2 regions of the Acinetobacter nosocomialis genome follow, and region 2 is predicted to be linked to the other one. Evidence: predicted binding sites of a transcription regulator. Region 2 holds the regulator's gene; the other holds the start of a gene.
The links. The regulator PhoB, encoded in region 2, activates phosphate uptake and scavenging genes when phosphate is short. The targets are predictions, from matches to a motif close to TGTCATNAANCTGTCATAA.
Positions count from the first base shown of each region.

Region 1: ABLC00_RS08785 (porin) is a predicted target of PhoB. The motif match lies at 2,212-2,230, and genes of this name have one in related genera.

Region 1 is NZ_CP157432.1:1,891,701-1,896,804, reverse strand. Features, by position in the region: gene ABLC00_RS08805 (hypothetical protein) at 399-599, opposite strand; gene ABLC00_RS08800 (GFA family protein) at 728-1,153, opposite strand; gene ABLC00_RS08795 (YARHG domain-containing protein) at 1,418-1,687, shown strand; gene ABLC00_RS08790 (HIT family protein) at 1,706-2,119, shown strand; gene ABLC00_RS08785 (porin) at 2,373-3,434, shown strand; gene ABLC00_RS08780 (YidB family protein) at 3,540-4,130, opposite strand; gene ABLC00_RS08775 (DUF6231 family protein) at 4,230-4,691, opposite strand; gene ABLC00_RS08770 (DUF2797 domain-containing protein) at 4,731-5,104, shown strand, end outside.
Region 2 is NZ_CP157432.1:3,835,217-3,840,320, forward strand. Features, by position in the region: gene ABLC00_RS17945 (MATE family efflux transporter) at 1-277, shown strand, start outside; gene ABLC00_RS17950 (SDR family oxidoreductase) at 334-1,167, opposite strand; gene ABLC00_RS17955 (TetR/AcrR family transcriptional regulator) at 1,364-2,035, shown strand; gene phoB (phosphate regulon transcriptional regulator PhoB) at 2,291-3,001, shown strand; gene phoR (phosphate regulon sensor histidine kinase PhoR) at 3,011-4,369, shown strand; gene ABLC00_RS17970 (alpha/beta fold hydrolase) at 4,437-5,104, opposite strand, start outside.

The DNA of each region.
Region 1 (5,104 bases), 1.9 Mb from region 2:
AATGATATGTAAACTAATTTGCATAAAATGTTAAATTGTGTAAAATACCTAAATAATTTAACGATATGTTTCAACTCATGATCTTTCTACTTTTTTTATTTTTATTATTTACGTTTGTGCTTCTTTTAAATGCTCATTACAAACAATAGGAGCATTGATTAATCATTCATCAAAGATATCTAAATATTTTTTAAAATAATAAGCTTTTACAGCACCCATAGATCAAGTTTAGTCATCTAAAATTTTATAAAAATAAAAAAGCCCGCTTTGTAAGCAGGCTTTACCCTTTTGATTTTTTGCGCTGATCATTCAGGACTTTTTTGCTGTTTGTGACAGCGCTCGGATATTACACTTATACTTAAAGATTAAAAAGACTAATCTTTTTTAAACTGATGCACTTATTCATCAAGTTCTATCGGATCACCATCTTCTGGACGAATATGTCGTGTGCCGTCATCAGCAGGATCAACACTAGATCCATCCTTAGTGATCGAGTTATACATTTCATCCTCTTTTTTATCATCTGTGAATTCTTCATCTTCAAAATCAAGAGGCTCGTCATCATCTTCAAAATTTAAAGGCTTTTCTTCATCTATCATGTGATTCATCCTTTGTTAAGTTATATCACTTCATGCTTAATTAAATGACAGATATATTCAACAGTGAACACACAGCATTTATGTAAAGAACACTTAATAAGCATTAAAGATATAAAAACTAAAGGCTGTTATTCAAAGTATTTTAAGAACTCTTCAAGAACAGGTAAATGGACAAAACTTTTATGAGCATCTTCTAGCACGACCCATTCATGTTTTGACTCTATACAAAAATTAAGCTTTAAGTCTGGATTAAATGAGTGTTCCAAAAGCCCTAATGGTATCCATATATAATTTGTACCATTAATTTTATTGGGTACGGGTGAACCACATTTATTACAAAACGATGAGGTAAAACCAGTCTCTTTTTTATAGGTAGAAACATGTTCACTTCCAAATAGCCAGTTAAATTGGCTTTCTTTGACCAAAGTAGCCGCATTCGCTCCTGTACCCGTTTGTTTTCGGCATAAACTGCAATGACAGTAATAAACCGTTTTTATTTCACGAGTTATAGAGAATTTTACTTGATTACATAAACAAGAACCAATGTTACTCATATAATGTATTTAATTCATCACTATGAAATTTTCATAATGACTTTAAATATTGATTATGTACATATTTTTATTGTTTAATTTAAAATAAAACCTAACCAATTGATTTAAAATAAATTTAAAAAAAGATATTGATATTTAAAGCTTTTTTGTATTATAAGATCAAATGTGATTTTTAATAACACTTGAGTAATTAATAGTCATTGAAATATTGGGAATAAACCTTATATTGAGTACAGGTTCATACCTTTAACTGAGGAAAAGCTCATGAATAAATTATTGGTTGCAGTATTCACTGGAATGGTAACCCTTGCCGGTTTCAGTGCTCAAGCTGCAACACCTGAGCAAGAATGTCAAAAATTGCAAGACGATTACAATTTAATTTATGCATCAAAAGGTTTTTGTTTTAAAGACCAAGATGCTAAAGAAAAATATGGTAATGAAAATTGTCATACGACTAAGCCAAAATTCTCTGATAAAGAGCAGCAACGTCTAGATGCAATTAAAGAACGTCAAAAAGAATTGAAGTGTAAATAGTATTTAAAGGAATAATACATGGCATATGATGATCAAAATATCTTCGCAAAAATTTTACGTGGAGAACTTCCAGCGATAAAACTCTATGAAGATGATCAAGTTCTAGCTTTTATGGATATTATGCCCCAAGCCGATGGTCATGCATTAGTTATTCCAAAAACTCCTGCAGTAACTTTACTTGATTTACCACCTGAAGCGGCAGCTTATACCATTCAGATCGTGCAAAAAATTGCGAAAGCAATGGAAACAGCATTAAATCTTGATGGAATTGTTCTTATGCAATTATCTGGCGCCGCTGCTGGACAAACCGTCCCTCATGTTCATTTTCACCTAATTCCAACAAATGTTCACCAACTTGGTAAACATGCTGCGCAATTGGGAAATCAAGATAAAATCAAGGCCTTAGCTGAAAAAATTAAAGCAGCTCTTTGATTTGAAGAGATAAAAGCGGAGCTTAGGCTCCGCTTTTTTATTTAAAAAGTGTAATAAAATCAAAAGGAAATAAAGTATTTCTAATTTTTATTTGTCATAAAACTGTCATTTCTTCTTCACTCCACTGTCACAAAGTTTACAGATACTTCTTAGCAAGTTGGTGAGCTTCTGTAACTTTTTGTACATAAGCCAACTAAAAAATAAAAGTTAGCTAGGCATACGCCATTTAAAAATACCTTTTGGAGAAATCTCAATGAAGAAATTGCTTCTCGCTGCCGCAGTTGCAACTCTAAGCGTAAACGCGGTGCAAGCAGCGCCAACTTTGTACGGTAAACTCAATGTTACCATTGACCAAGTTGACAACAAAAATTTCGATGGTAAAAGTGACGTTACCGAAGTTAACTCTAACGCGTCTCGTATTGGGGTAAAAGGCGAAGAGAAATTGACTGATAATTTATCAGCAGTTTATTTAGCTGAATGGCAAATTAATGCTGATGGTGATGGTACAGATCTTGGTCAACGTAACCGTTATATCGGTATCAAATCAAATAATGTTGGTACATTAAAAGTTGGTAAATTTGACTCTTACTTTAAAAATGCTGCTGGCAACTACCAAGACATCTATAACGACCACACTATTTTAGATATTACCAACACAATGTATGGTGAAGAACGTCTAAATAACGTTATTGGTTTTGAATCTGATCCTAAACTTCTTGCTGGTGTAACATTCAATGTAATGTTCCAACAAGGTGAAACTCCTGCTGATCCAACACCTGGTACATCTGGTAACGATGACAAACGTAACGGTTTTGGTGACTCAGTTTCAGGTTCTATCGGCTACGAAAACAAAGATATTGGTTTAGCATTAGCTGCTGCTGCTAACTACAGCGTACAAGGTAAATATAATGCCTATGGCCTTAGCAATATTTTCTCTGATGCTTACCGTGTAACTGGTTCTTACGATTTTAGTAAACTTGGCGCAACTGGACTTGTATTAGGTGGTTTATGGCAACATGCTGAACCAACTGATGAGCTAACTAAATATAAAGGCTTACAAGAAGATGCATGGGTTGGTGCTGTAACTTACAGAATTGGTGAAACACCTTTTGTAGTAAAAGGCCAATACCAATCATCTAAAGCTTCTGTAGATGGTCAACAAGATCGTAAAATTGATCAATACGGTGTGGGCTTAGACTACAAAATTAATAAACAAGCACGTTTCTACGGTATTGTTGCTCAACAAAAACGTGACTGGCTTGCTCAAGATGACAAACGTACTGTTGTAGGTGCTGGTATGGAATATAACTTCTAAGTTATTAACCATCTTGCATAAAATAAAAGGGCTTATGCCCTTTTATTTTTATTGTACTAACAAAAAAGCCGATAATTTTTATATCGGCTTTTTTTAATCTCAATCTTATTTTAAGAAACTGCTCACAAGATTCATCACGTTTTGAATGTCTTGATTCGCTTCTTGATGATCTGTACTTTCACCCTGTGGTGTTAAAGAATCAATAACCTGAGGTAACACAGACGCGATCGCCCCGTAAACTTGCTCTTTTGGCGCTTGAGTCTGTTGGGCAACTTGTTCAACATCTGCAGGGTTAAATAAGCTTTGCAGTTGCTGAGTTGGAACTTCACTATTACTTTGATTTGGATCAACCCAACTTTGAACTTGACTACCTAAACCGGCACCTTTTAACTTTTCTAAAGCAGCCTGTAAACCACCTTGTTGTTGAACCCAGCCTAAGATTAAAGGTACTACAGCAATTAATAAACTTTGTACACCGCCACCAGCTTGAGGTGTATTGTTATTTCCAGTCACTTGGCCTAATACCGAACCCAATACTCCACCTAGACCACCTTGAGTACCAGAAGAAGTATTACCACCCATTTGTCCCAATACAGAACCTAAAATTCCACCTAAACCACCTTGACTTGATGCTTGCTGGTTCCCACCTAAAGCTTGCTGAGCCAAAACTTCTACAATATTGCTTAAATTTGTCATGAGTAACTCTTATGTATGGTTTATACACGAGCATACGCGTTTTTTTGTTAAGACAGCAAAAGCGAAATTGTTAAATTTTGAAAGAGATTAAATAGCCTTTTACCAGCGGAATTTATTCCAGTTTTCCGGGTTTGCCCAAAATTTTGAATTAAACCAGTCTGGAACATGTTTATAGGTCAAGATATTAAATTGCCATAAAGCGAAATCACTATCATGTGAAGTTTTATCGATGAGTTGCGTGAACCCTAAAGAACGTAATAGCTGTTCATCACTGCGTTTGCTTACCACAACAATTCGTTTTGCTAATAAATCTCTTAACTTCACTAATAATTGTGATTTATGTACATCGCTAACGCTTTGCATTTCATCTGTATCAAACAATACAAAACCTAAATCATAACGCTGAGTAAAAGGCAGACTTAAAAGCTCAGTTACGGTAAAATAGTGCCATTGAATTGCGTTATTCTGGTCAATTTTCTGGCCAATACAAAGTGCAGTATGAATGGGCTGTTCGTTTGATAAATCGTCTAGCATAGAAGTGATGACATTTTGTTCAGCCATAACTGCAACCCTTAATTGAAAGATGTGAGTTTAAACTTTATGGAACTACAAGGCATTTGCCATAAAATGCATGCAGGCCTAAAAGATGCTAGTGTAACTGATCAACAGACAACCAAGGCAAATGTTGAATACAAATTTGTATTAGACCGTTCAGAAATTGATCTTCCTTTTAATTTAGGACAAGAACTAGAAATCGAATGGACAGGTAATATTTATTGCACATCTTGTGGCGCCAAAACACCGAAGTCCTATTCTCAAGGTCACTGTTTTAAATGTTTTAAAACGAAAGCTGAGTGTGATCTTTGCATTATGAAACCTGAAACATGTCACTATCATTTAGGTACATGTCGTGAAGATGACTTTGCCCACAGTGTATGCTTCCAACCACATATTGTGTATTTGGCAAATTCAAG
Region 2 (5,104 bases):
GCTCTTATTTATTGTACTTTGGGCAATTTTATTTTTTGGTGCAGGTGCTATTTTTGCATCAATCATGCGGGCCAGCGGTACAGTTACCGTCCCAATGCTGTTAAATATCTCGGCTATTTTGTTGATTGAAATCCCATGCGCTTACTGGTTTAGCTCCATGTGGGGGCTTAAAGGGATCTGGATTGCTTATGCCTTGGCATTTGTGAGCCTTTGTATCGTTCAAGGCTTGTATTACCAGTTTATATGGAAGAAAAAGAAGATCAAAGTTCTTATTTAAAACAGCTTAAGCCTTATAAAAAAAGCCATCAATTGATGGCTTTTTTAATTTAAATCTTATTTCATCCATTTGGTTACAACGGTTGAAGCACGTTGATATCCAGTTGGGAACAAACGCTGAAGTGCATCAAGAAATTTTGCATCACTACCAATCAATAAACGACGTTTATTTTTCAAAACGGCATCTAGAATTTGACGAGCTGCTTCTTCTGGTGGGGTACGTAGGAATTTATCAAAGTTTTGAATAGATTTAGCTGGGTCCATACCCAAACTACTCAAACTGTCATTCATTTTTGCAGCTTTAGCAATATTGGTGCGAATGCCGCCAGGATGTACACATAGCGAACTTACGCCACATTTTTCAATATCTAACTCTTGGCGTAACGATTCGGTAAATCCACGCACCGCAAATTTGGTTGCATTATAGCCAGACTGAGTTGGCTGAGCTGTTAAACCAAATAAGCTCGAAATGTTAATAATGTGCCCATCTTGAGTTTGCTTAATGAACGGTAAAAATTCTTTGGTACCGTAAACCACGCCCCAAAAATTAATTCCAACAATCCATTCTAAATCTTCGTAGCTTGCGCCTTCTACAGTTGAACCTAAAGCGACACCAGCATTGTTAAAAATGAGATTAACAGAGCCATGATCTTGAACGGTTTCCTGTGCCCACTGCTTTACCGCTTCACGATCAGAAACATCCAACTTTTTAGTTGTTACAGTAATATTACTGTACGGTTTTAATAGCTCAACAGTTTTCTCTAAACCCTTTTCATTAATATCACTTAATGAAAGATGGCAGCCTTGTTTCGCTAAGAGAATTGCTAATTGTTGCCCAATGCCAGAACCTGCACCCGTGATTGCAGCGACTTTGTTTTTAAAATTTTTCATTGTCCATCCTTTGTTTTTCGATTTGCACAACTGGTTCATTGCATGTGCACTTTAGACTCTTTTAATATAATTTTGACAATATTCATTGTCAATATAGTACACTGTAATTTCAGATAGATTGGCACAATTCTGCTGACGGCTTTATCATAAGCCTCATACTTGCTGAAAAACCGAAAAATCAGGAAACCATTTATTTATGGCGACAAACGACTCAACCAATAAAAAGAAAACAAAAACTGCGGGTAAAGAACGCCAGTTCAAAGGATTATCTCTTTCTGAGCGTAAAGAGGTACGCCGCGAAAAACTCATTGAAGCCGGTATTGCGACTTATGGAACCCTTGGCTTTTTTTCAGTGACGGTAAAAGATGTCTGCCAAGAAGCAAAACTCACTGAACGTTATTTTTATGAATCATTTAAAAAGAGTGAGGATTTATTCCAAACTATCTTTTTAAAAATGATTGAAGAATTACAGCAAAACTTAATGCAAGCTGTGATTAAGGCTGCACCAGATCCAGAAAAAATGGTCGATGCAGGGTTAAGAGCGCTTCTGACAACCTTAAAAGATGACCCTCGTTTAGCTCGTATCGTCTACGTTGATGCAGTTCTGGTTCAGGAATTACATAATCAGGCCACCATTCAGGAAACCCTTGCCCAGTTTGACCGTATGATTCAAGCGTTCGTTATGCTGACCATGCCGCAAATACAGCACAAGGAAAATGAGCTCTCTTTAATTGCAACGGGCTTAAACGGATATGTGACTCAAATTGCGATTCGATGGGTCATGGGTGGCTTTGAGCAGTCTCTTGAACAAGTTTTAACAGCCTGCCGTATTGTTTTCTTGTCTTTGTTGGCACAAGTTTCAAAATAATATTAAAGTTTTTTGACACTGCTTTAAGGCTAAAAACCTAGCTGGAAGCAAACTGTTAACATATTGAATGGCTTTAAGAAAATTTATGCATCCCTGTCATCATTCGGTCATGTGCTTGCCGTATTTTTGTCACAAATTATTGCTAAATTCGATTTTATAGACTTTTCTGCAATGAAATTGTCATAATTAATCTTTGTAATAAGCCTGTCATAACTACAAAACGGTTCACCGTTAAAATCTACAAGGTATTACGCTGTGAAAGATGACTATATTTTAATTGTCGATGATGAGCTTCCTATTCGTGAAATGATCCATACTTCTTTGGATATGGCAGGCTTTCAATGTTTACAGGCTGAAGATGCCAAACAGGCCCATCAAATTATCGTCGACCAACGTCCAGCACTTATCTTGCTTGATTGGATGTTACCTGGAGGCGTAAGTGGTGTGGATTTATGCCGCCGCTTAAAACGCGATGAAAACCTAGCAGAAATTCCAGTCATTATGCTGACTGCGCGCGGTGAGGAAGACCACAAAGTACAAGGTCTAGATGCCGGTGCAGACGATTATATGACTAAGCCATTTTCAACACGTGAACTGGTTTCTCGTATTAAAGCTGTTTTACGCCGTGCAAATGCGCTAAGCGGTGAAAAAACCATTGATGCCAATGGTTTAATTCTTGATCCTGTAAGCCAACGCGTGAGCTTTGGTAACAGCATTTTAGATATGGGGCCAACAGAATATCGCTTGCTTGCATTTTTTATGACCCATCCAGAACGTGCATATACACGTGCCCAGTTGCTCGATCAGGTGTGGGGCGGTAATGTATACATCGAAGACCGTACCATCGATGTACATATCCGTCGTTTGCGTAAAGTGTTAGAACCTTTTGGTGTTGACCGATTTGTTCAAACCGTACGTGGTACAGGTTATCGTTTCTCTACACGTGCAGATTTAGCCGCAGGTTAACCAAAATTTATGTATGAACCTTACCCCGTCCCTGAACAGGTACGTGAACAAAAGCTTTCCCGTTACAGTAGTTTGTGGACGTTTGCTAAACAAGATTTACGACTTTTATTATTTTTCCTGATTATTGCAGGTTTAGTCGGTTTAGGGGTTGGGTATTTCTGGAGCTGTATTTTTATCGCCTTCGTGGTGTTTTTTGCGCTCCAGTTACGTTCTTTATATTTGGTGAATGACTGGATTGCCAACAATCCTTACGATGTTCCTCCCAACCTAAGTGGTATTTGGGGGGCATTATTATTTAATGTGTATCGTGCTCAGCGTCAGGAACGAATTGTTCAGGCCGAAATGGTTGGGCTAATTGACCGTGCCCAATCTTCTTTAGTTGCCCTAGCTGAGGCAGTTGTTTTAATTGATGATCAACATCAAATCGAATGGTGGAACCCAGCCGCAGAGCGTTTACTGGGAATTAGTCCACTTGACCGTGGTCGCAACTTATTAACTATTTTGCGTCAGCCTACTTTTATTGAATATTTTAACAATATTGATCAAGCGCCCGATGGGATTAAACTCCATTCTAATCTTGATGATGACCGTTATGTACAGGTTAAGCTCACACGGTTCGGTGGAGAAAGTCGCTTACTTGTAGCTTACGACGTAACGCGTATGCACAACCTTGAGCAAATGCGTAAAGACTTCGTCGATAATATTTCGCATGAGCTTCGCACCCCCTTAACTGTACTGAGCGGCTATATCGAAACATTTACCGACCAAGAAGATATTAGCCCACGCTGGAAACGTGCATTTGACCAAATGCAATCACAAACAAAACGTATGAATGCGTTAGTGAATGATTTATTGCTGTTATCAAATTTAGAAAACAACAAAAAAATTGCAAAAAATCAGATTATTGAAATGCCGAGCTTAATGAATCAACTGTTTGATGATGCTCAGGCCTACAATGCCGATTATGGCCACACACTCAATTTGCATATTGATAGCCACTGTGACCTGATTGGTTCCGACATGGAAATTGCCAGCGCATTTAGTAATTTAATTACCAATGCCATTAAATACACACCCAAAGGTGGAACCATTACCATTGGCTGGCATGATGACGGTGAACATGCTTACTTTAGCGTACAAGATACCGGTATCGGGATTAACCCGAAACATTTACCGCGTCTGACCGAACGCTTTTATCGCGTAGACAGTGACCGTAGTCGCCAAACAGGTGGAACAGGTTTAGGCCTTGCGATTGTAAAACACGTACTTATGCAGCATGGTGCTTATTTAGACGTGCAATCTAAAGAAAATGAAGGGTCAACCTTTACCGCAGTTTTTCCAAAAGAAAGACTATATAACATGACCTAAAGTTGCCTTCTCACATATAAAAAGCCGACTCTTGAAAAGTCGGCTTTTTTGTCACATTTCAAACTATTTATTTAAAATTAGAGCAATAAGATTTAGTCTGATTTTTTTCTATAATATTTAAAAAGTTGGTGGCAAAAGTACTACTCTGACGCAGTGCATCGCGATGATCTCCCCCATCAATTGTTTGATAAATAGTTGGCTTTTTTGATTTGCATAGCTGTTGGTAATAAGCATATGTCCCTCTCGGGTCAACCAAATGATCTTTAGAACCTTGTACGATCATTAATGGTACGGTAGGCACCATATTTTCAATGGACTGCTGCTTCAGATAAGTCAAAAGAGGTCTTAAATCTGCATTAGCTTTAAATATGCTCGAAGGTGATTTCTTCAAGTCAGATTGAAGTTCAGATAAACAGCGGCTACGTGCTTGCGTTAGCACAGTGTTCATTTCGGGACTAACTAAATTTTCAGGGACAATACTTGGTTCTGCTGCTTGCGCTCCCAATAACACAATCGGGAAGAAAGCTGCCACGCTAGGTTCTGGGTTTGGATTAGTTTTTACATACTCTGCAATGCCTTCATATTGATAGCCACCTGGCGCAAGCGCAATCGCTCCTTTTAAATCTAGTTCAGGTGCATCTTTTTGCCCATAAGCCGCCACGGCAATAGCAGCAGCTCCGCCTTGGCTATGGCCCATCACTAGCCACTGTTTATTAAAATCTTTTGGCTTAAATG